4 regions of the Streptomyces sp. CWNU-52B genome follow, and region 1 is predicted to be linked to each of the others. Evidence: riboswitches for the same ligand, from Rfam matches in the RefSeq annotation. Region 1 holds a riboswitch; each other region holds the start of a gene.
What was found. Region 1 has a riboswitch for cyclic di-AMP ahead of ACLVWQ_RS26155 (peptidoglycan DD-metalloendopeptidase family protein). Riboswitches for the same ligand answer to the same signal wherever they lie in the genome.

Region 1 (5,784 bases):
GTCCGCGGGCACTTCGAGGCCCAGGATCTGTCCGGCGCGCAGGGCGACCCGGGTGTGCCCCTCGGGCGACAGATGGAGCCGGTCGCCGTCCCAGGCCCGCCGGTCCTGGATGGTCCTGAGGGACCACAGGTCGAGCACCGGACAGTTGTACCGGTCGGCGATGGCCCGCAGATGCAGGTTGTACGTGGCGATCTTGCCGCGCATGTGCTTGAGAACGGGTACGCCACGGGTGTCGAAGCCGGTGGCCACGAGGACCGTGCCGACGACGGACGTGAGGTCCGCGACGGCGCGCTCGTAGCGCTCCGCGACCTCGTCGGGGTCGGTGCCCGGCCGGATGATGTCGTTGCCGCCCGCGCAGAAGGAGACCAGGTCCGGCCGGAGCTCCTTGGCCCGCCGCACCTGGTCCTCGACGATCTGGTCGAGCAGCTTCCCGCGTACCGCGAGGTTGGTGTAGTCGAAGTCGCCCTCGGGCCGTCGGTCCGCGAGCAGCACCGCGAACCGGTCGGCCCAGCCGACGTACGCTCCGTCCGGGCCGGGGTCGCCGACGCCCTCGGTGAAACTGTCACCCACCGCCACGTACGACCCGATCACTGATCTGTTGTCGTTCTTCGAATCGTCTGCCACATCGGCCCATGATTCACCCGGAGGTGTGAGCTACGCGACCGTAGGAAGGGGTTGACTCGCGGTGAGATAAGCCACTCGTCAAGTGTTGGTCAACCGCGGAATAAGGGTCGAGTTCCGGGACGTTACCGCAGCTCCCAGACCCGGAAATCGCTGATGGCGAAGTGACTCCAGGTGGTCCGGAAGGCGAAGTGCCCGCTCGTGTACGGCTCCGGGTCGGCGTAGTCGAGGACGAGCCGTCCGTTGTTCCACCACTGGACCGTCGAGCCGTTCGAGACGATCCGCACCCGGTGCGGCCGATTGGCCGTGAGCAGGGGTTCGGTGTAGTCGAGGATCAACGGCCGTACGCCCGCCTCGCCGACGTAACGGCGCAGCCTGGTCGTGGTGTTCGTGTTCGCGCCGTAGCCGACGTAGTACGTCCTGAGGTGGTCGTACTCCTCCAGCGCACCGCCGCGGGGCGTGGCGAAGAGGTCGTGCGGTGAGCGCGCGTCGGTGGCGTTCCAGAAGTTGTTGAGGTCCGACACGCGGTCGTTGGCGCCGCCCGCCGAGACCGGTGTGGCGGTGTACTCGATGACGTACGGCCCGCGCAGCGCGCGGCGGAACCAGAGCGTCGCGCCGCTGGGCACGTCGATGTCCAGGACACCGCGGTCGGCGGTGACGCTGCCGCCGTCCTGCAGTTCGGCCGCCCACCGGCCGAGGCCGTGCCGGAAGTCGTCATGGGCGACGAGCCGGCCCCGCCGCCGGCGGTCCGAGGCGCTCGCCCACGGTCCGGGAACGAGCGCGGCGAGTCCGGCCCCGGCGGCCAGGGCTCCGAACGCTCTGCGTGTGGTCGTCATGATGCGGTTCCTTCGGGCGTCGTGATCTCGCTGGTCGCGGAGAGCGCTTGCGGAGATCACTGTGGCGCCCCGGAGCACCCGTGTCGACGCTTCTCCCGGCCACGCAACACGACCGCAACGCGCCGAACACGTTCCGCTCACCGGGCAGTTGCGGGGAGCCGCCCGGGAGTTGCCCTGGCGCACCGAAGGCCGGACCCCGGGGATCACAGGGTCCGGCCTTCGGAGACGAGCCGGGCGGTACGGCCCGCGGGCGCGGGCTCGGACGGCTCCGGTCAGACGGAGACGCCGTTGGCGCGCAGGTAGGCCAGCGGGTCCACGTCCGAGCCGTAGTCCGGGGTGGTGCGGATCTCGAAGTGCAGGTGCGGGCCCGTGACGTTGCCCGTCGCACCGGAGAGGCCGACCTGCTGGCCCCCGGTCACGGTCTGTCCGGCCGTGACACCGAGGGAGGACAGGTGGGCGTACTGGGCGTAGTGGCCGTCGGCGAGCTGGATGACGACCTGGTTGCCGTACGCGCCGCCCCAGCCGGCGGAGACGACCGTGCCGGCCCCGACGGACTTGAGCGCGGTGCCGGTGGGAACCACGAAGTCGACACCGGTGTGGTAGCCGCTGGACCACATGCTGCCCGACATCTTGTACGCGGTGCCGATCGTCGCGCCGTCGACCGGCAGCGTGAAGCCGGTGGCGGGCGCGGTGTCCGCGGCCTTGGACGCCGTGGTCGTCGACTTCTTCGCAGCGGGCTTCTCGGCGTTGTCGGTCTTGCCGGACTTCGACGCGGTGGTGTCGGAGCTCGGCGTGGCCGCGGCCTTGCCGCCGATCGTGAGCTTCAGGCCCGGGTGGATGAGGGCCGGGTCACCGCCGATGGACTTACGGTTGTCCGAGTACAGCTTCTTCCAGCCGCCGCTGACGTCCTGCGTGTCGGCGATCTTCGAGAGGGAGTCACCCGACCGCACGGCGTACGTCCTGGTGCCGGCCTTCTTCGCTTCGGCCTTCTTCGTTTCGGCCTTCTTCTCCGCGGCGGGCGCGGAGACGACGGTCCCCTTCGCGACATTCGAGGCGCTCGCCACGGAATCGGCCGCGGACTGCGGTGTGGCCGCGTGCGCTCCGGCCGCGCCGAGAAGCGGGAGGGCCAGTGCGGCGCCCCCGGTTCCGGCGACCGCTATGGAACGAGTGAAACGCTGGGTCTTGGTACGGCGGTGCTTACCCTTCGCGGGCATGACGAATTCCTCTCCGGCGCCTGCGAGGTGAGCTGTCGGGTGCGAGCTGGAGATGCCCGGCCGTGCTTTCGCACGGCTTAACCCCAAGCCGTTCCGGAGACCGGAACAGGCGTCTTACCTGTGGGTCCCCCGCTCCTGCCTCGTACGGGTGAGTGCGGATTCCGGGCGGCGGCAGGATTGGGCGTCCGTCCGGATTGGAGGCGAACGTAAGCGACATGAAGACGCGGAAACAACCTCGGGGGTTTCCTGTGTGTCCCGTTTTCTTGATCCTCGACCGAAATACCGGTCACCCTGCGTCGACCGGGGATCTTCTCGATTGTTAAATCCCATAGGGCGGGGCCGAATTGCGTGAGCATGGCGACAGCGGAACGTCACGGATATGACGCTGCTCACGGACCGGTGTTCCAGGAGCCTTTATTCCCTGGCGAGTTGGAACCAAGGCTCCATTACGGACACAACAGTCAGATGCGACGCAAGCGGATAACCGTCGCATCCAGATCTCCGCGCAGCCCCGTCCGCATCCCGTGGTGCAGCAGCACGGCACCACGGTGGACTTCACCCGTTTCGCGGCATTCGTACGACGCCGACGGGTCGAGCCCCTTCAGCCTCACCGCCGGAGCCGGTTCGCCGTAGTGCTGGGCCTGGAGCCAGGCGAGGACGACGACCTCGCCGCCCCTGACGTACTGGACGGCGCTCAGTCCGCCCTCCGGCGCCCGCAGCCGATGGAGGTCGCCGCCCTGCACCACCGGCCGGATCTCCTTGTAGAGCTCCACCCAGGTCCGGGCCTCCGCCAGTTCCTCCTCGGTCCACCGGGTGAGGTCGCCGCCGACGCCGAGGACCCCGGCCATCGCGCTCACGAAGCGGAACCGCAGCGAGCTGACCCGTCCGTTCAGCTGCGTGTTCGGGCTGTCCGTGACCCAGGCGGCCATGGCCCGCGCGGGATGCACCTGGCTGAACCCGTGCTGGATGGCCAGCCGGTCCAGCGGGTCCGTGTTGTCCGAGGTCCACACCTGGTCCGTACGCGCCATGATCCCCAGGTCGATCCGGCCGCCGCCACCGGAGCAGGACTCGAAGGCGACGGTCGGGTGGGCCGCCCGCAACCGGTCCAACAGGTCGTAGAGGGCGTGCACATGGTCCACCCACAGCCGCTGGGGGTAGGCCTCACCCGGCCATCCCGCGTCGGTGAAGCAGCGGTTGAAGTCCCATTTCACGTAGTCGATCGGCGCGCTGGAGAGCAGCGTGTCGAGCTGTTCCCACAGGTACTCCCGGACGTCCTCGCGGGCGAGGTTCAGGACGAGCTGATTGCGCAGCTCCGTCCGCTTTCGTCCCGGCTGGAACTGCGCCCACTCCGGGTGCGCGCGGTACAGCTCGCTGTCCGGGTTGACCATCTCGGGCTCGACCCAGATCCCGAACCGCATCCCGAGCCCGTGCACGTGGTCGCCCAGCGGCTTGAGGCCGCCGGGGAAGCGGTCCCGGTTGGGCGTCCAGTCGCCGAGGCCGGCCCGGTCGCTGGTGCGCTCCCCGAACCAGCCGTCGTCGACCACGAACAGCTCGACCCCCATGTCGGCGGCCCGGCGGGCGAGCGCCCGCTGCTGCTCCTCGGAGATGTCGAACTCCGTCGCCTCCCAGGAGTTGTAGAGCACGGGCCGGTCCCGGTCAGCGTCCGGGATCACGTACGCGCGCTGGTACGCGTGCCAGGCCCGGCTGGCCCCGCCGAAGCCGCCGTCGCTCCACAGTCCCGCGAAGACGGGGGTGACGAAGGTCTCCCCCGGCTCCAGGCGGAGCAGCCCCGAGTCGTCGTACCCGGCGCCGCCGGTGATCTGCACGCGCGCGTCCGGCAGCTGGGCCACCGCGATCCGCCAGGTGCCCGACCAGGCGAGCGCGCACCCGTAGACCTCGCCCAGCTCCTCGGTCGCCGTGCCCTCCGGGTCCAGGGCGACCCACGGCAGGTGCTGGTGCCCGGTGTGTCCGCGCCGGCTGCCGATGATCTTCTCGCCGTAGGTGAGTTCGGAGCGCACCAGACGGGACTCGGCAGCCCAGCGCCCGTGCAGCTGGGACAGCCGCCACCCGTCGCGCGGTGGCAGCGTCCAGGTCGCGGAGTCGGCGCGCAGCACCTCAAGGGCGGGCCCTTCGTTGGTGAGCGTCACCCACCGCTCGACGACGTCGGTGGCGGCCCGCATCCGGTAGTGCAGGGTGATGCCGAGCCCGGAGTCGGAGAACCGCAGCCGCAGCTCGTCGGCGTCGGCCCCACCCGTCTCGTACGCCTCGAAGCGCCATTCGGTGCCGCGCCGCTCCTGCGTGCGCACCGAAAGGGCGGGCCGTACGAAGCGGGGGCCGCCCTCGACCGGATACTCCTCGTGGCCGTCGAGGGTGGCCTCGAACGCCCAGTACTCGGGCCCCGGGCCCGCGGCGAGCGCCTCGGCGTCGGCGAGCGCGATCCTCGGGCCCCAGTGGAGATGGAGCAGCTCGTCCTCGTCCCCGAGCCGCAGGCCGTAGCTGCTCGTGAGCCCCGAAAGGAGCCACGTACGACCGTCTGCGCCGATCTCTACCATCAAGCCCTCACATATTCGAACAGGCACGCTCAAGTCACAACATCATCAGGGGCCGCCCACCCTTCGGGCAACGCCTGTGGACAACTCATCGGCCCCCGAACCCATGTCGTATCGTCGGAAGCGCCTCGCCGACGAGTCGCGTCGGCGGTGGATGGGAGGAGCCCTCGTGACGCAGCAGGTCCCGTCGACCGAGCCCGAACTGGCCGGAGTGCGCAATTTCCGCGATGTGGGCGGCCTGCCGACCGTGGACGGACGCCGGGTGGCGCAGGGGCGCCTGTTCCGCAGCGGCCACCTCGCGCACGCGACGGCGTCGGACGCCGCGTTCCTCGCCTCGCTCGGCCTCCACACGATCTTCGACTTCCGCAACGCGGCGGACCAGAAGCTGGAGGGCGCCGACGTCGAGCTGCCCGGCGTGCGGAACGTTAATCTGCCGCTGACGGACCCGGCCGACGGCGCCGAGTTCTGGAAGATGGTCCGCGACGGCGACCTGGACCAGCTGCGCGAGCTGCTCTCGGACGGCCGGGCGGCGAACCGCATGATCAGGTCCTACCGCACGATCAT
Region 2 (5,784 bases), on a different contig from region 1:
AGGCCGCCACACCGGCGACGGGCCCTGAGGCCACCGCACCCATGGACCCCGTGCGCTTCCAGTCCAGATGCGTGTCCGGGATCTCCTCCAGGAAACGGGACGGCGGGTTGTACGAGGGCTGCCCCCACGCACTGCGCATCGACGCCCGGGTCAGATACAGCCGCTCACGCGCGCGGGTGATGCCGACGTACGCGAGCCGCCGCTCCTCCTCCAGCTCCTTGGCCTGGCCGAGCGCCCGCATGTGCGGGAAGACGCCGTCCTCCATGCCGGTCAGGAACACCACGGGGAATTCGAGGCCCTTGGCCGTGTGGAGGGTCATGAGCGTGATGACGCCCGACCCGTCCTCCTCCTCGTCCGGGATCTGGTCGGAGTCGGCGACGAGCGCGACGCGCTCCAGGAAGGCGGGCAGCCCGGCCGGGGTCTCGCCCTCACCGGCCTCCTGCTCGAACTCCAGTGCCACGGCGGCCAGTTCCTGGAGGTTCTCGATGCGGGTCTCGTCCTGCGGGTCGGTCGAGGCCTGCAGTTCCGCGAGGTAACCGGTCCGTTCGAGGATCGCCTCAAGGACCGTCGCGGGGCCCGCGCCCGACTCGACGATGGTCCTGAGGTCCTCCATGAGGGTGTTGAACCGCTTGACCGCGTTCGTCGAGCGGGCCGCCATGCCGTAGGCCTCGTCGACGCGGCGCAGTGCCTGCGGGAAGCTGATCTTCTCGCGCTGGGAGAGCGCGTCGATCATCGCCTCGGCGCGGTCGCCGATACCGCGCTTGGGCACGTTCAGAATACGGCGCAGCGGTACGGAGTCCTCGGGGTTCGCCAGCACACGCAGGTACGCGAGAACGTCGCGGACCTCCTTGCGCTCGTAGAAGCGGACGCCGCCGACGACCTTGTAGGGCAGGCCGACCCGGATGAAGATCTCTTCGAAGACACGGGACTGCGCGTTCGTACGGTAGAAGACGGCGACGTCGCCCGCCTTCGCGTCGCCGGAGTCGGTGAGGCGGTCGATCTCCTCGGCGATGAACTGGGCCTCGTCGTGCTCCGTGTCGGCGACGTAGCCGGTGATGCGGGCGCCCGCGCCGGCGTTGGTCCACAGGTTCTTGGGGCGGCGGGATTCGTTGCGCTCGATGACCGCGTTGGCGGCGGTCAGGATCGTCTGCGTGGAGCGGTAGTTCTGCTCCAGCAGGATCGTCTTCGCGTTCGGGTAGTCCTCCTCGAACTGGAGGATGTTGCGGATCGTCGCACCGCGGAAGGCGTAGATCGACTGGTCGGCGTCACCGACGACGCACAGCTCGGCGGGCGGGAGGTCGCTCTGCGCCGGCGGTACGTCGACGGGGTGGTCCGAGGTGCCGACCAGCTCCCTGACCAGGGAGTACTGCGCGTGGTTCGTGTCCTGGTACTCGTCCACGAGGACGTGGCGGAAGCGGCGGCGGTAGTGCTCGGCGACGTCGGGGAAGGCGCGCAGGAGGTTGACCGTGGTCATGATCAGGTCGTCGAAGTCCAGCGCGTTCGCCTCGCGGAGCCTCGACTGGTACATCGCGTACGCCTGGGCGAGGGCCTTCTCGAAGCCTCCCCCAGACTCCGTCTGGGAGGTGCCCCCAGCGGCCTGCGCGGCGAAGTCCTCCTCGTCGATCAGCTCGTTCTTCAGGTTCGAGATCTTGGCGCTGAAGGACTTCGGCGGGAAGCGCTTGGGGTCGAGGTCCAGGTCGCGGCAGACCAGGGCCATGAGGCGCTTGCTGTCGGCGGCGTCGTAGATCGAGAAGGACGACGTGAAGCCGAGCTGCTTGCTCTCGCGGCGCAGGATCCGCACGCAGGCGCTGTGGAAGGTCATCACCCACATCGCGTTGGCCCGGGGGCCGACGAGCTGCTCGACGCGCTCCTTCATCTCGCCCGCGGCCTTGTTCGTGAAGGTGATCGCGAGGATCTCGCCGGGGTGCACCTTGCGCTCGCCCAGCAGGTGGGCGATGCGGTGCGTGAGCACACGGGTCTTGCCGGAACCGGCGCCCGCCACGATGAGCAGGGGCGAGCCGTGGTGGACGACCGCCGCGCGCTGGTTCTCGTTCAGCCCGTCCAGGAGCGCCGCCGGGTCCACGTGCGGGCGCGGGGCGCCGTCCCTGTAGTACTCGTCCCGGCTCGGCGGCGGCACGTCGAACCGCCCGCCGAACAGGTCGTCCGGAACCGGATCCGGCGCCTCGTCCTCGGGCGGCGGCGGGGGTTCTTCCTCATGGGCCCGCGAGGGCTTGAGGTCCGCCAGGAAGCTGTCATCAAAGAGGCTGCTCATCGCTCTCCGAGTCTAGGCGCCCCCACTGACACCCCGCCGCCACCCCGCGAACTCCACCGGCCCACCAGCGACATACGTGACCCTGAATGACCGTGCAATCACGGTATGCGACCGGTCGACACCCGGCCGGCACCCGGCCGAGACACACACCCCACCGAGCACCCCGCCACCCACCTCACCGCACACGCGCCCCGCCGCCCGGAATCCACCGCTCCGGACAACTCGTGACAGATCACACTCATTTGACGTCAGCGAACGAAATTCGATGCCCAGGTCACGAAAATGTATCGGGCATATCGCACATCAAACTTCACAGGTGCCACACGAATTGGCTAACTTTCGGGTAGGCCGCTCGACCCGCACCGGCGAACAACGCCGGGCCGGGCGGACTCCGCCGAATCCGGTACGCCCTCGTGGCGCCGGAACCGGGGACCCAACCGACCTTGGGGTGAATCGGTCCGAACTCCCTCGCGGGACAAGGGCCGTAGGGCAAACCTTCCGAAGCATTCGCCCGAACCCGACAGCTAACTCGGTAGGCGGATGACGGAAGGAGACGCCCTCGTGGCGCCACATCGCAAGTTGCGGCCCCCCAGTGCCATGGGCATGCGGACGCCGGCCCTCGCCACCGCGGCCCTGACCTCGGTGGCCCTGCTCTCCCAGACGGCGAACGCCTCGCCTGCCGCGGAGCCCAGGCCGAGCACGGAGGAAGTCCAGAAGAAGGTCGACGACCTCTACCAGCAGGCGGGCACGGCCACCGAGAAGTACAACGCGGCCAAGGAGAAGACCACCAAGCAGCGCAAGCGCGTCGACACCCTCCTCGACGACGTGGCGCAGCGCACGGAGAAGCTCAACACCGCGCGCGAGGAGCTCGGCAACTTCGCCGCCGCGCAGTACCGCACGGGAGCCGCCGCCCCCGACACGGCCTCCCTGCTCCTCGCGGACAACCCGCAGGACTACTTCGACCAGACCCAGCTGATGAACCGGCTGACCGCCCGGCAGAAGCAGGCCGTCGACGACTACGTGTCGGTCCAGGCCGCCACGACGAAGAAGCGGCAGGAGGCGTCCGAGGGCCTGGAGTCGCTCACCACGACCCAGAACACGCTCAAGACGTCCAAGGCGGATGTGCAGCGCAAGCTCGCCGAGGCGCGCGGGCTCCTGTCGAAGCTGACCGCCGCGGAGAAGGCCCGGCTCGCCGCGATCGAGCGGGAGAAGCAGGCGGAGGCCCGGCGCAAGGCGGACGAGCTGGCCCGGCAGCAGGCGGCCGACGCCGAGCGCCGGCGCCAGGAGGCGCAGTCGCAGCAGGACACAGGAGCCGGTGCGGGTACCGGCACCGGTGGCGGTACGGGGAGCTCGTCGGGCTCGGACTCCACCGCCGGCTCCAAGGCGGCCAAGGCGCTCGCCTTCGCGCGCGCCCAGATCGGCAAGCCGTACGTCTGGGGCGCGAGCGGCCCCGGTTCGTACGACTGCTCCGGGCTGACCCAGGCCGCCTGGAAGGCCGCCGGTGTCACCCTTCCGCGGACGACCTGGGACCAGGTCGAGACCGGCACCACGGTCTCCGTGAACAACGCCCAGCCCGGTGACCTCGTCTTCTTCTACGACGACATCAGCCATGTCGGCATCTACATCGGCGACGGCATGATGATCCACGCGCCCAAGCCGGGCGCGTACGTCCGCGAGGAGTCGATCTACTACATGCCGATCCACAGTGTGGTGCGGCCCGGCTGACACCGCTCCTCACTCGCCCTCACTCATAGGTACGCACGCGAGCCGCCGATTTCTCATCGCTCCGGGTTCCGTCCGGGTTCCGTCCTCGGACAGAACCCGGACAGGGCTGGACGGGCGGGGCGATGAGAGGTCCGCTCTCACGCGGTCGTCCCGGGCTCACCCGCGCCTGACGGTCAGGGTCCGGGACTCGGTGAACTCCAGAACACCCGCCAGACCGCTTTCGACGCCGATGCCGGAGCGGCGAGAGGGTCGGCGGGGGCGGTGGCAGTTCACAGAAGACTCCGGGGAACGGTTCGGCCCTCGGCCCCTGGGTCCCGGATCACGCTCAGGTCCAGAGCACCGCGATGAAGACGTTCACCGCGGTGAGTCCGCCCACCAGGGCGAACAGCCCCTTCTCCACCTTGTCCTCGTCGCGCTTCACATAGACGAGGCCGAGGATCACGACCAGCAGCGCCAGTTTCACGCCGATCTTGATGTTGTTCACGGTCTGGTCGTCGGCCTGGTTGAGGCCGACGAGGACCGCGCCGGTGACCAGCATGGTCAGCGCGCCGTGGAGCATCGCGGGGGTGAAACGAGCCGTGCCGTCGCCCATCGCCTTCAGCTGGCTGAGGAAGCCGCCCAGCAGCGCGGCGATGCCGATGATGTGCAAGGCGACGAAGACATGAATCAGTACGTCCATGAGCCCGGACCCTAACCGGGCGCCGGACACCACCTCGCAGCGCCCCGGACACCGCCGCACACCACTCCGGCCGCCCGTAGCACCGTCCGGGCCGCCGCTCCCCCGCAACCCGCGCATCGGTCAGCCCGCCGCGCCAAGGCGGTGGCACCGGGTCCGGATCACGGTCGTACCCGATCAACTCATGCCCGACTGTCACCATTTCCATACATGCCGTTACCACCGGCACACCGCCAGGATTAGCGTCCTTCCCCAGGTGACCGGCTCCCCACCACAGCCGCCCGGGCCAGGGCGGCGGCCGGCACCACCGCCGAAGAAGGGTCCGGCGGCGGCCTGCTCCCCCTGTGCGGGCTGCCGCCGGACGTGCAACCGAACCCCTGAGGACGTACAGCGCCTCGCGGCCCTATCGAAGGAACGTGGATTCGCACGTGGCAGCCCATCGCAAGCCCAGACGGCGCTCACTCGGCGGCGGTACGGCCCGCACCGCCTTCACCATCGCCCTCGCGGGCGCGGCGAGCGCGACCGGGTTCGACGGGACAGGGGTTGCCGCACCCGAGCTGACGACGGCCCAGGTGAAGGCCAAGGTCGACAAGTTGTACCAGGAGGCGGAGGTCGCCACCGAGAAGTACAACGGGGCGAAGGAGAAGTCGACGAAGGCCGCGGGCCGGTACGACACGCTGCAGGACGAGGCCGCGCGCCGGACGCAGCGACTCAACTCCGAGCGGGACGCGCTCGGTTCGCTGGCGACCGCCCAGTACCGGGACGGCGGACTCGATCCCTCCCTCGGGCTGGTGCTCTCCTCGGAACCCGACCAGTACCTGGAAGGGGCCGCGTTCGCCGAGCGGGCCGGCCACCGGCAGGCGTCGACGGTGTCGCGCGTACGCACACAGCTGCGCGAGATCGAGCAGCTGCGCGGTGCCGCGCACATCGAACTCGCCTCGCTCAAGGAGCGGCAGGCCGACCTGGAACTGCACAAGAAGACGGTCACCGGGAAGCTGGGCGAGGCGCGCCGGTTACTGTCGCGCCTCTCGGAGAAGGACCGGGCCCGCATCGGCGCGGACGACCCGGACACGGCACGCGCCTCACGCTCCGGCTCGGCCTCCCGCGCCGT
Region 3 (5,784 bases), on a different contig from region 1:
CGGCTGCCCAAGGCGCTCGGCCTGCTCGCCGACGCCCTCAGGGCGCCCGCGTTCGAGGACGGCGAGATCGAGCGGCTGGTGCGCAACCGGCTCGACGAGATCCCGCACGAGAGCGCCAACCCGGCCCGCCGGGCCGCCAAGGAGCTGTCCCGGCAGCTCTTCCCGGCGACCTCGCGCATGTCGCGCCCGCGCCAGGGCACCGAGGAGACGGTCACCGCGATCGACTCGGCGGCCGTCCGTGCCTTCTACGAGCGGCACGTGCGCCCCGCCACGGCCACCGCGGTCGTCGTCGGAGACCTCACCGACATCGACCTCGACGCGCTGCTCGGCGACACGCTCGGCACCTGGACCGGATCGCAGGCCGAGGCGCGTCCCGTGCCGTCGGTGACCGCCGACGACACCGGCCGGGTGATCATCGTCGACCGCCCCGGAGCCGTCCAGACACAGTTGCTCATCGGCCGTGTCGGCGCCGACCGGCACGACCGCGTGTGGCCGGCCCAGGTGCTCGGCACGTACTGCCTCGGTGGCACCCTCACCTCCCGCCTGGACCGTGTCCTGCGCGAGGAGAAGGGATACACCTACGGTGTACGGGCGTTCGGGCAGGTACTGCGCTCCGCTCCGGACGGTACGGGCGTCTCGATGCTCGCCATCAGCGGCTCCGTGGACACCCCGAACACCGGCCCGGCGCTCGACGACCTCTGGAAGGTGCTGCGTACCCTCGCCGCCGAGGGCCTGACGGACGCCGAGCGCGACGTCGCCGTGCAGAACCTGGTGGGTGTGGCGCCCTTGAAGTACGAGACGGCGGCAGCCGTCGCGGGCACCCTCGCCGACCAGGTCGAGCAGCACCTGCCGGACGACTTCCAGGCGACGCTGTACCGGCAGCTCGCCGCGACCGGCACCGTGGAGGCCACCGCGGCCGCCGTGAACGCCTTCCCGGTGGACCGTCTGGTGACCGTCCTGGTCGGTGACGCCTCGCAGATCGAGGAGCCCGTCAAGGCCCTCGGGATCGGCGAAGTCAGCGTCGTGGCACCGGAGTAGGACCGGAGCAGGAACTGCGGCAGAGACCGCGGCAGGGAACTGCGGCAGGAACTGCGGCAGGGACTGGGACAGGCCCGGGTGACCCATCGGTCGCCCGGGTCTCTTCGTGTACTGGTTCGTCCACTGTTTATCCATATTGATGCGGAGGTTGCCTGTCTGCCCTGTGGCGTGCGCTACAAAAGCCGGGTTCCGTTTGTCGATCGAAAGCGGCCCCGCTTAGCGTCGGTCCGGCTGTTCGTCAGGCAGTGCGCCGCGTCCGCGGCACCGGACAGTCATCGCCGAGTCCCCGTACGGCGCGAGCCAGGGGAGCCGGGGACCCGTGTGTCCCTGGGGTGAATCGGACGCCCTTCCCGAAGGGGGTCTGTAGGAGACCTTCCTGCTCCGAACCCGTCAGCTAACCCGGTAGGCGAGAAGGAAGGAAAGGACCAGCCACTTCATGGCGTTCACCCGCGCCACGGGGAAGCACCGTCTTCCCGGTCGTATGACCCGCACGACCCGCTCGACCCGCAGGACGGTGGGAGTCGCCGCACTCGCCACCACCGGTGTCGTAGGCACCCTGGCGGCCCCCGCCCTCGCTGCCGAGAGCCCCGTCGAGCAGACCGGCCTCACCCAGGCGGTCACCCTCGGTGACTCGGTCGCCCAGGAGATCGACGCACAGGCGGCGGCCCAGCAGCAGGCCGCCGCCCAGACAGCGGCCAGGGAGAAGGCCGAGGCCGCCGCGAAGGAGCGCGCCGAGGAAGCCGCGGCGAAGGCCAAGGCGAAAGCCGAGAAGGAGCGCGAGGCCGAGGCCCGTGCGGCCCGCGAGGCCGAGCGCAAGCGGCTCAACGCGTTCACCGCGCCGATCACCGGCTCGTACGTCTCCACCGCCTACCAGGCCGGCGGCGGTGTCTGGTCCTCGGGCAGTCACACCGGCATCGACTTCCACGCCGCCAGCGGCACCGCCGTGCACGCGGTGGGCTCCGGCACGGTCGTGGAGGCCGGCTGGGGCGGTTCGTACGGCAACCAGGTCGTCCTCAAGATGAACGACGGCACGTACACCCAGTACGGGCACCTCTCGTCCATCGGAGTCTCGGTCGGCCAGACGGTCACCGGGGGAGAGCAGATAGCCCTCTCCGGGGCGACCGGCAACGTCACCGGAGCGCACCTGCACTTCGAGGCGCGCACCACCGCGGAGTACGGCTCGGACATGGATCCGGTCGCCTACCTCCGCTCGCACGGCGTGAACGTCTGACCGCGACACCCTGTCGAAGGCCCCGGCTCACCGAGCCGGGGCCTTCGCGTGCTCCGACCCCTTCCGGACACTTTCGTACCGGACGACTGCCTGTTCAGAGGCGCCGTGTGTCCAAAAAATATCCATGGATTCCCGGCTGCCTTCGGAATTTCCCGTTCTCTGCAATAGAGTCACCGAACAGGCGTCAATCGACCGCGTTTCGCGGGGATTAAGGCGGAGGTCCGGTCATGCGTATTCCCGCGCGCTCGGTATGCACGGCGATTCGTGACGACATCGTCGCGGGTGTCTACGAACGCGGCAGCCGGCTCACCGAGGAACTGCTCGCGCGCCGCTACGGCGTCTCGCGGGTCCCCGTGCGCGAGGCGCTGCGCACCCTGGAGGCGGAGGGGTTCGTGGTCACCCGCAGGCACGCGGGCGCGTGCGTCGCGGAGCCCACGGAGCAGGAGGCCGCCGATCTCCTGGAGATGCGTGTGCTGCTGGAGCCGCTGGGCGCCGCCCGTGCCGCGCAACGGCGCACCGAGGCCCATCTGAAGGTGCTGCGGGGTCTGGTCAGGCTCGGTCAGGAGCGGGCCAGGCGGGGGAACAGCGAGGACCTGCGCTCCCTGGGCGGCTGGTTCCACGAGACGCTCGCGCAGGCGTCGGGCAGCCCGGCGCTGACCTCGACACTCGGTCAGCTGCGGCACAAGATCGCCTGGATGTACTCGGTCGAGGCGCCCGCGCACCCGGCCGAGTCCTGGACCGAGCACGGCGCCATCGTGGACGCCGTCGCCCGCGGCGACAGCGACCGGGCGCGGGCGATCACGGCGCTGCACACCGAGCGGGCGACGAGCGCGCACCGGCTCCGCTTTCCCGGCGGGGACCGCGTCGAGCGTGTGAGGACTTCGCAACATCCCGTAAACACAGAGGGCCTGCGGCATTAACAGAAGCGCCGTATACAAAGAGAGTTATTCGGCAGGAGACTATTTCCGCTGCCTATTTTTCCGCGTGCCCGCAATTGCCGGGCACGTGATTTTCGTGTGCGCGGAAATCGGGGGCGGACGCGGATATCCCCGTCTCGGACGCGCCGTACCTCAATAGGTGTCGTGCCCTGTACGCGGCTGGCTCCGGACGTGCATACGGCGGAGCGGCGCCACCCGGGACGCGGGGGACGCCGCTCCGCCGTAAGAGATCCGCGAGACCGGTCCGTTCAGGCCGGTCGGACTGGCCGGTCGGACTGGTCTGGTCGGTCGGACCGATCAGGCGTGTCGGACGGTCAGACCGTCTCGGGGAGCTCCTGGAGGCCCTCGGCGACCAGCTTCGCCAGACGGTCGAGCGCGGCGTCCGCGCCCTCGGCGTCGGAGGCCAGCACGACCTCCTCGCCGCCCTGGGCGCCCAGGCCGAGGACCGCGAGCATGGAAGCGGCGTTGACGGGGTCGCCACCGGCCTTGGCGATCGTCACGGGGACGCCGGAGGCCGTGGCGGCCCGGACGAAGATGGAGGCGGGACGGGCGTGAAGGCCCTCGGCCCAACCGACGTTGACGCGGCGCTCAGCCATGTGATGCTGCCCTTCAGATGTCTCAAGGTTGTCTAGACCAGTGTTCCATACGGTGAAGCGTGCCCCGGCGGACGAGGCCCGGCCCGCCCTGGTCAGCCTCGGGCCCCGGTCCTGCCCCACGTGGCCCAGGTCCGGCCCCACGTGGCCCCGGACCGGAACGGCCGAGACCCCCAAGCCTGCCTCGCCCCCTCGCCGGACGCGAGCCCGCCCACGCCCGCGCAGCGGTCCGCCCGCCGCCGGGCGGTCCCACGGCCGGGCGGTGACCCCGCCGTTGTCGGACCCGAGTCGTACTCTGGGCCCCATGCAGACCCCGCCGGACCGGCACGAGTACCCCGCTCACTGGGAGGCCGACGTCGTCCTGCGCGACGGCGGTACCGCGCGCGTCCGGCCCATCACGGCCGACGACGCCGACCGTCTCGTCAGCTTCTACGAGCAGGTGTCCGCCGAGTCGAAGTACTACCGCTTCTTCGCGCCGTACCCGCGCCTGTCCGCCAAGGACGTCCACCGCTTCACCCACCACGACTTCGTGGACCGGGTGGGCCTCGCGGCCACCGTCGGCGGCGAGTTCATCGCCACCGTGCGCTACGACCGCATCGACGCGGCCGGCCGGCCCGCCTCCGCCCCCGCGGACGAGGCAGAGGTCGCCTTCCTAGTCCAGGACGCCCATCAGGGCCGTGGCGTGGCGTCCGCCCTCCTGGAGCATGTCGCGGCCGTCGCGCGCGAGCGGGGCGTCCGCCGTTTCGCCGCCGAGGTGCTGCCCGCCAACAACAAGATGATCAAGGTGTTCACGGACGCGGGCTACCAGCAGAAGCGCAGCTTCGAGGACGGCGTCGTACGCCTGGAGTTCGACCTGGAGCCCACCGATCGTTCGCTCGCCGTGCAGCGTGCGCGGGAACAGCGGGCGGAGGCGCGCTCCGTGGCCCGGCTCCTGGCCCCCGGTTCGGTCGCGGTCGTCGGAGCGGGCCGCGCCCCGGGGGGAGTGGGACGCAGCATCCTGGAGAATCTGCGCGACGCGGGATTCACCGGCCGCCTCCACGCGGTGAACGGCGCACTGGAGGAGAAGGAGCTGGCCGGAGTCCCGGCCCACCGCTCCGTGCGGGACATCGCCGAACCCGTCGACCTCGCCGTGATCGCCGTACCGGCCGAGCGGGTCCCCGAAGCCGTCGCCCAGTGCGGGGAGCACGGGGTGCAGGGCCTCGTCGTGGTCTCAGCCGGGTACGCGGAGAGCGGCCCCGAGGGCAGGGAGCGCCAGCGCGAGCTCGTGCGCCAGGCGCGTACGTACGGCATGCGCCTCATCGGACCGAACGCCTTCGGGGTCATCAACACCTCCTCACGGACCCGGCTCAACGCCTCGCTCGCGCCGGAGATGCCGCGCACCGGGCGCATCGGCCTGTTCGCCCAGTCCGGGGCCATCGGGGTGGCCCTGCTGTCCCGGCTGCACCGGCGCGGCGGTGGCGTCACGGGTGTGACGGGCGTGTCGACGTTCGTCTCCTCGGGCAACCGCGCGGACGTGTCCGGCAACGACGTCCTTCAGTACTGGTACGACGACCCGGACACCGACGTCGCGCTCATGTACCTCGAATCGATCGGCAACCCGCGGAAGTTCACCCGCCTCGCGCGGCGCACGGCGGCGGCCAAGCCGCTGGTCGTCGTCCAGGGCGCGCGGCACGGCGGGGCCGCGCCCCAGGGGCACGCGGTACGGGCCACCCGGCTGCCGCACGCCACGGTGTCCGCCCTGTTGCGGCAGGCCGGGGTCATCCGGGTGGACACGATCACGGAACTGGTCGACGCGGGGCTGCTGTTGGCGCGCCAGCCCCTGCCCGCCGGCCCGCGCGTGGCGATCCTCGGGAACTCCGAGTCGCTCGGGCTGCTGACGTACGACGCCTGTCTCGCCCAGGGGCTGCGCCCGCAGCCGCCCCGTGACCTGACGACGGACGCCTCGGCCGAGGACTTCCACGCCGCGCTGGCGGGGGCGCTGGCC
Region 4 (5,784 bases), on a different contig from region 1:
GGCGGCCGGTTGCGGGTGCTGACCGACGTGCGGCGGCAGGTGCCGGCGCACGACCCGGTGGGAACGGCCGACCCGGCTCCGGTGCTCGGCTGGGTCGACGTACCGTCGGGGGAATCTGCGCGCGGCGGCGACGGCCAGTCCTGGCGCAACGCGGAGGAGGCGAAGGCCGTCCGGCTCGTGGTCGACGAACTGCTGGCGGCACTCCCGCCGACGGCGACGGTGGGAGTGGTCACACCGTTCCGGGCGCAGAAGGAGACACTGGCACAGATGTGGCGGGACGACGACCGGGTCCGGGTCGGCACCGTCCACACCTTCCAGGGCGGACAGCGTGACGTGATGGTGCTCAGCCCGGTGGCGGCGCACAACACACCGCCCCGGACCACGCACTGGGTCGCAAGCCAGGTCAACCTGTGGAACGTGGCGATCACCCGGGCCAAGTCACAGCTGATCACGGTGGGAGGTCACGCCTTCTGGCAGGACCGGAGCGGTCTGCCCGCCCTCCTCGCCGCGCGTTCGGCACCCCTGGGAACGGGCGACGACCGAACGACGGCCAGGACCGGCACGCCCGAGCCGGGGACCGAGGCCCGCCATGACCTCGCCGATCGCCTGCAGCAGTACTTGGCCGAACGGGGCGTCACCGATCTGGAACGGGCCGTTCTGGTGGGCGGCCACCCGGTGGACCTCCTGTTCACCGACGCCGGCGAGAACACAGCGGTGCTGATCGACGTCGGCCCGAGCCCCGATGCGGACCCCGCGCGACACCTTCGCCTGACCCACGCACGAGGCGACCTGCTCACCCAACTGCCCTCCGGGGGCCGCGGAGCCAAATCCTGCCCCGTGAGCCGAACGGTACGCGTGCCCGCCTGGCGGATCGTCGCGGGCGAAACCGCACTGGCACCGCTGTTCGACTGAGGCCGGCCAAGGCGGCCCGGCCTCACGGCAGGCCGGGCGGCCCGCCCAGCTGCCGAGCGGCTCTTTCATCCGAGTATCACGCCGTGGGCGCGTGGCCACGTGTTGGCCACAGTTGGGCTTCGGCCCCGCGAACGCATGAGGTAGGAAGACATCCGTGACCGAACCGCCCCGGACCGCTACCCAGCACGCGTTCATCGCCCTCGCGCCGCCTGACGATGCGAAGGACGAGCTGGCGCACGCCCTGAGCCCGGCCTACGCCGCCTGTCCCGACCTGCGCTGGAACCGCATCGAGGACTGGCACATCACCCTGGCCTTCCTGGGCGAGCTGCCGGTGCGGGCCGTCCAGCGGCTTCGTTCACCCCTCGCAGACCTGGCGGCTGCCCGCCCCTCCCTCGAACTGGCACTGCGCGGAGGCGGACACTTCGACGAGCGAGTGCTGTGGAGCGGCATCGAGGGCGATCTCGACGGGCTGCACGAACTGGCCGAAGCAGTACGGGCGCGGGTCAGGGACTGCGACATCGCCTTCGCCGAACGGCCGCTGCGTCCCCACCTCACGTTGGCCCGCGCTCGCCGCTACGACAACGCGTCCGTGTCGGCGGCGGCCGCCTGCCTCGACGGCTTCACCGGACGCCCTTGGCAAACGGAACGCCTCCATCTGGTCGGCAGCACGACAAGTGGCCACCCAGGTCCGCGACGCTATCTGGACATCGACACGTGGGCACTGGCCATTGATTGAGGGCGTCCCGATCCGAGACCGTCGCTGACTGCTCTCGAACTCGAATGCGCGCGGTGCCCTGCGCAGTCGGTTTGTGCTGCCACCGCTCATGGGTCACGCCGCCACGCTCGATGAAGCCGAGCTCACCCTTGCGCTCCGCGGTCTCATCGTCGTCGAACCACTCCGGACCGGCGCTGCACCCTGGCCTGCCGTGATCTCTGGATCGCTGGAACACCCTCACCCCATAACCTAATGTACGTCCTGTACATTTTTTACAGGACCTCTCCCGGAGGAGGCGTGTGTCATGAACCGACCGCCGGCCCGACCGTTCGCCCGACCGTCCGCCCGCCACGCGCTGCCCGAGTTCACCGAGCGCACCGGTTCGGGGACGCGGACCATGGACCCGTACTCCAAACTCCTCGAAGAGCGGATCGTGTTTCTCGGGACGCCGATCGACGACACCTCGGCGAACGACGTGACGGCGCAGTTCATGCACCTCGAGTACCAGGCACCCGACCGGGACATCTCCCTCTACATCAACTCCCCCGGCGGCTCGTTCAGCGCGATGGCCGCCGTCTACGACACGATGCGGTTCGTCAGCTGCGAGGTGGAGACCATCTGCCTGGGGCAAGCCGCGTCGGCCGCCGCGGTGCTGCTGGCGGCGGGCACCCCGGGCAAGCGGTACGCGCTGCCGGGCGCCCGCGTGCTGATCCACCAGCCGTCGCTCTCCGAGCCGGTCCAGGGGCAGGTGTCCGACCTGGCCGTCCAGGCCGACGAACTGGCCCGTACCCGTACGCGTCTGGAGGATCTGCTCGCCCTGCACACGGGGCAGAGCCGGGAGCGGATCGCCGCGGACATCGAGCGGGACAGGATCCTGGACGCCCCCGGGGCGCTGGAGTACGGGCTGGTCGACCGGATCGTCCCGAGCCGCAAGGCGGCCCTCGGCGCGTCGGGCGCGAGGTGAAGCGCGGATGCTCCCACCCGAGTTGCCCCCGCTGCCGGCACTGACACGGGCCGAGGCCGAGTTGATCGACCGCTATCTGGAGGTCGTCGATCTGCTCGGCCGGATCAACCCGGCACACGCCGGCGACACCTACCGCGGACTGCGCGCGGCCCAGGCCCTGGTCGGCAAGGCCACCGCGCTGCGGGACGCCCTGGCCCTGATGCACCAGCGGGGTGAGCACGAGGTGCACGCGCCGACCCTGGCGCGGGCGCTGCGCGTCCTGGACGGTGAGCGCCGGGCGGGCCGCGTCGCTCTGCCGCCCGGCTCCGACACCTGACGTACACCCCGTGTCCCGGCGTCACGCAGGCAGGCGACGAGGCGTCCGGGCCGGGAGCGAAACGGACCAGACGGTGTACCCCCGGACGGCGTAGAAAGTGCTGCCTTTACAGGCCCCCGGGAGTTGCGCAACACGCGCGTCCCCGAGGCGGGATCAGCCACTCCTGTGCTGGTGCGGGGGTCAACGACGTTCTCGACACCCACCCGTGAAACGGGCTGTCCACCCGAACGGGTGAGTGGTGAGTAAGCCCACAAATCGCCGGTTCCACTCGGCATTTGGGACATCGGTGCGTCAAGATCCCTTCCGACGACAAGCCCCCGCCAGCAGCGGCGGGGCGGTCCGGGCGGACGCCGAGTCCTGCCGCTGCCCGGATGACCGGTCGACAGAAGTGGATCGGCAGGAGTGGAGGACCCAAGCACGACGGGTCGCCGGAACGGTCACGCCATGGCCGGGCCGAGCTGCCCTTGGGGTGAAGCCGCAGCAGCGGCCGGGCAACTTCGCCAGCCCGAATCCGACAGGTCATCCTTCACAGGCGGCTGACGAAGGGTTGCGCATGTCTGCGCTCAATCGTGTCCCGTCGCTGTTCACCAGGGCCGGTACCGCATCGGCTCTCACCCTCGCCGCTGTCGGCGGCGGCATAGTGGCCCCGGGCTTCGCGTCCACCGCCGAAGCGGCCACACCCGCGACGAAGGCACTTCAGGTGGCGGCCTCCAAGAAGGGTTCCCTGTACAAGTACGGGGCCGCGGGGCCCAAGCGCTTCGACTGCTCGGGCCTGACGCTGTACTCGTTCAAGAAGGCGGGCAAGAGCCTGCCCCGTACGGCCGCGGCCCAGTACAACAAGACGAACCATGTCTCCGCCTCGAAGCGCAAGCAGGGGGATCTGGTCTTCTTCCACTCGGGCCGGAACGTCTACCACGTCGGCATCTACGCCGGGAAGGGACGGATCTGGCACTCCCCGAAGACCGGGGAAGTGGTGAAGCTCCAGAAGATCTGGACGAAGAGCGTCTGGTACGGCCGAGTCAGGTGATCTGCCCGCGAGGTGGCCGTGGCGATCACCACGGCCATCTCGCCCACCTCGTGAGGCCCCGGATGTGTTTTCGACGGCGGAATGGTTAGCCGTTCACCCATGGCCGAACGTCAGCACCCCCGAGCACACCTCCAGGAACACCTCCAGGAGCACCCCGAGGAGCGCGACGAGACCCGTCTGGAGCGCGCCGACCGGAACTTCAACGAGCTCCTCCAGGAGCTGCGCGTCACCCAGACCGGCGTTCAGATCCTCTTCGCCTTCCTGCTGACCCTGGCCTTCACCCCGCGGTTCCCGTCGCTCGACACGGTGCAGCGCACCACCTACGTCGTCACCCTGCTCCTGTCGGTCCTGGCGGCCGCCCTCTTCACGGCGCCCGCCGCACTGCACCGCCGGCTGTTCCAGCAGGGCGCCAAGCCCCAGATCGTGCACGTCTCGTCCCGTCTCGCACAGGTCGGCCTCGCCGTGCTCGCGGTCGCTCTCGCCGGTTCCGTCCTGCTCGTCGTGGACGTGGCGCTGGGACGTACCGAAGGCATCCTGGCGGGCGCGGCCACTCTGGTCGTGTGCACCGGCCTGTGGGCGGTCATGCCCCACCTGGTGAAACGGGCCGCCGACAAGACCGCGGCCGCCGGCAGCGGCACGGACGCCGAGGCCGACGCCACGGTCGACGGAGCATCCGACGGCAGAACCCCGGCCGACACGCAGCCCCCACCCGCCCGTCCCCCGAACGAGTGAAAGCGGGCGCAGGCCTCAGTCGGTCCGCGCCGACTGCGCCGGTACCGCCCAGGGGAGCACGATCGACACGGTCTTACCGCCCTCGCTGGTGGGCCGGACCAGGAGCCTGCCGCCGCTCTCCGCGGTCAGCCAGCGGATGATCACCAGTCCGCGGCCGTTGTCCTGCTGGACGGCCGCGGGCAACCGCTGCGGGAAGCGCGGGTGGCTGTCGGTCACCCCGATGCACAGTTGTTCGTCACGGTCGAGCTCGATGTCCACCGTAAAGGTGGGTGACAGCCCGAATGTGTGCTGTACCGCGTTCGTGGCAAGTTCGGAGACGATGAGCCGGACCGTGTCGGCGGCCTCCGAGCCGGACGGGAGTCCCCACTCCGCCAGGACGTCGGTCACGTACCTACGGGCGGCCGAGACCGAGGCGGGATCGCTCGGCAGAGTGACGGATGCTTCCTGGTGATCTGCCATGCGACGTAGTCCCTTTCCCACGGGACCGGAACCCCACCCGAAGAGGATGACTTCGGGCACGGTCCCGGACTGGTGCTTGCGCCAGAGTGCCACTACCTCGGCGTTCTTGGTGCCGATCCACCAAGATATGCATATATCTGTCGCTCGAAGCGGTGAACTCTACGGCGGTCGACCATATTTGGGCATGGACCCGGTTTCTCCTCTACCGTCGGCGTGACGCCGAGCGCCACAGCGTCGGCGCGACGGTCGGAAGGAGACGGCCATGCAGCACGGCCCCGCGGTGCGCCGCCGTAAACTCGGCGCCGAACTGCGTGCTTTACGTGCCCTCGCGGGCCTCACGAGCGGTGAGGCGGCCCGCCGCGTGGGCTGGCACCAGTCGAAGGTGAGCCGGATCGAGACCGGCCGCAGCGGCGTCAAGCCCGCGGACGTACGACTGCTCCTGGACGCGTACGGCGTCGAGGACCCGGCACAGTACGAGTTGCTTGTCGTGCTGGCGGGCTCCGACGAGGACGGACGGCACCACTGGTGGCGCGCCTACCGGGGCCTCCTGCCGACGACGTACAGCGATTTCATCAGCCTGGAGTCGCAGGCCGGCGCGATGCGCACGCTGGAGAACTCCGTCGTGCCGGGCCTCCTGCAGACGCCCGAGTACGCCCGTG

Region 2: linked by a shared signal. The riboswitch ahead of ACLVWQ_RS19090 (NlpC/P60 family protein) and the one ahead of ACLVWQ_RS26155 (peptidoglycan DD-metalloendopeptidase family protein) in region 1 are both predicted to bind cyclic di-AMP.
Region 3: linked by a shared signal. The riboswitch ahead of ACLVWQ_RS27305 (M23 family metallopeptidase) and the one ahead of ACLVWQ_RS26155 (peptidoglycan DD-metalloendopeptidase family protein) in region 1 are both predicted to bind cyclic di-AMP.
Region 4: linked by a shared signal. The riboswitch ahead of ACLVWQ_RS15630 (C40 family peptidase) and the one ahead of ACLVWQ_RS26155 (peptidoglycan DD-metalloendopeptidase family protein) in region 1 are both predicted to bind cyclic di-AMP.

The regions. Positions count from the first base shown of each region.
Region 1 is NZ_JBLFJV010000028.1:32,731-38,514, reverse strand. Features, by position in the region: gene ACLVWQ_RS26165 (SGNH/GDSL hydrolase family protein) at 1-591, opposite strand, end outside; gene ACLVWQ_RS26160 (DUF6250 domain-containing protein) at 747-1,457, opposite strand; gene ACLVWQ_RS26155 (peptidoglycan DD-metalloendopeptidase family protein) at 1,730-2,671, opposite strand; cyclic di-AMP (ydaO/yuaA leader) riboswitch at 2,676-2,832, opposite strand; gene ACLVWQ_RS26150 (alpha-galactosidase) at 3,133-5,223, opposite strand; gene ACLVWQ_RS26145 (tyrosine-protein phosphatase) at 5,390-5,784, shown strand, end outside.
Region 2 is NZ_JBLFJV010000019.1:280,420-286,203, reverse strand. Features, by position in the region: gene pcrA (DNA helicase PcrA) at 1-2,272, opposite strand, end outside; cyclic di-AMP (ydaO/yuaA leader) riboswitch at 2,655-2,827, shown strand; gene ACLVWQ_RS19090 (NlpC/P60 family protein) at 2,834-3,997, shown strand; gene ACLVWQ_RS19085 (hypothetical protein) at 4,323-4,676, opposite strand; gene ACLVWQ_RS19080 (NlpC/P60 family protein) at 5,102-5,784, shown strand, end outside.
Region 3 is NZ_JBLFJV010000030.1:110,030-115,813, forward strand. Features, by position in the region: gene ACLVWQ_RS27300 (M16 family metallopeptidase) at 1-1,038, shown strand, start outside; cyclic di-AMP (ydaO/yuaA leader) riboswitch at 1,305-1,462, shown strand; gene ACLVWQ_RS27305 (M23 family metallopeptidase) at 1,475-2,269, shown strand; gene ACLVWQ_RS27310 (GntR family transcriptional regulator) at 2,497-3,189, shown strand; gene ACLVWQ_RS27315 (HPr family phosphocarrier protein) at 3,522-3,803, opposite strand; gene ACLVWQ_RS27320 (GNAT family N-acetyltransferase) at 4,105-5,784, shown strand, end outside.
Region 4 is NZ_JBLFJV010000013.1:149,656-155,439, reverse strand. Features, by position in the region: gene ACLVWQ_RS15650 (caspase, EACC1-associated type) at 1-912, shown strand, start outside; gene thpR (RNA 2',3'-cyclic phosphodiesterase) at 1,067-1,648, shown strand; gene ACLVWQ_RS15640 (ATP-dependent Clp protease proteolytic subunit) at 1,932-2,591, shown strand; gene ACLVWQ_RS15635 (hypothetical protein) at 2,599-2,907, shown strand; cyclic di-AMP (ydaO/yuaA leader) riboswitch at 3,256-3,457, shown strand; gene ACLVWQ_RS15630 (C40 family peptidase) at 3,461-3,934, shown strand; gene ACLVWQ_RS15625 (DUF6328 family protein) at 4,034-4,666, shown strand; gene ACLVWQ_RS15620 (ATP-binding protein) at 4,682-5,125, opposite strand; gene ACLVWQ_RS15615 (helix-turn-helix domain-containing protein) at 5,388-5,784, shown strand, end outside.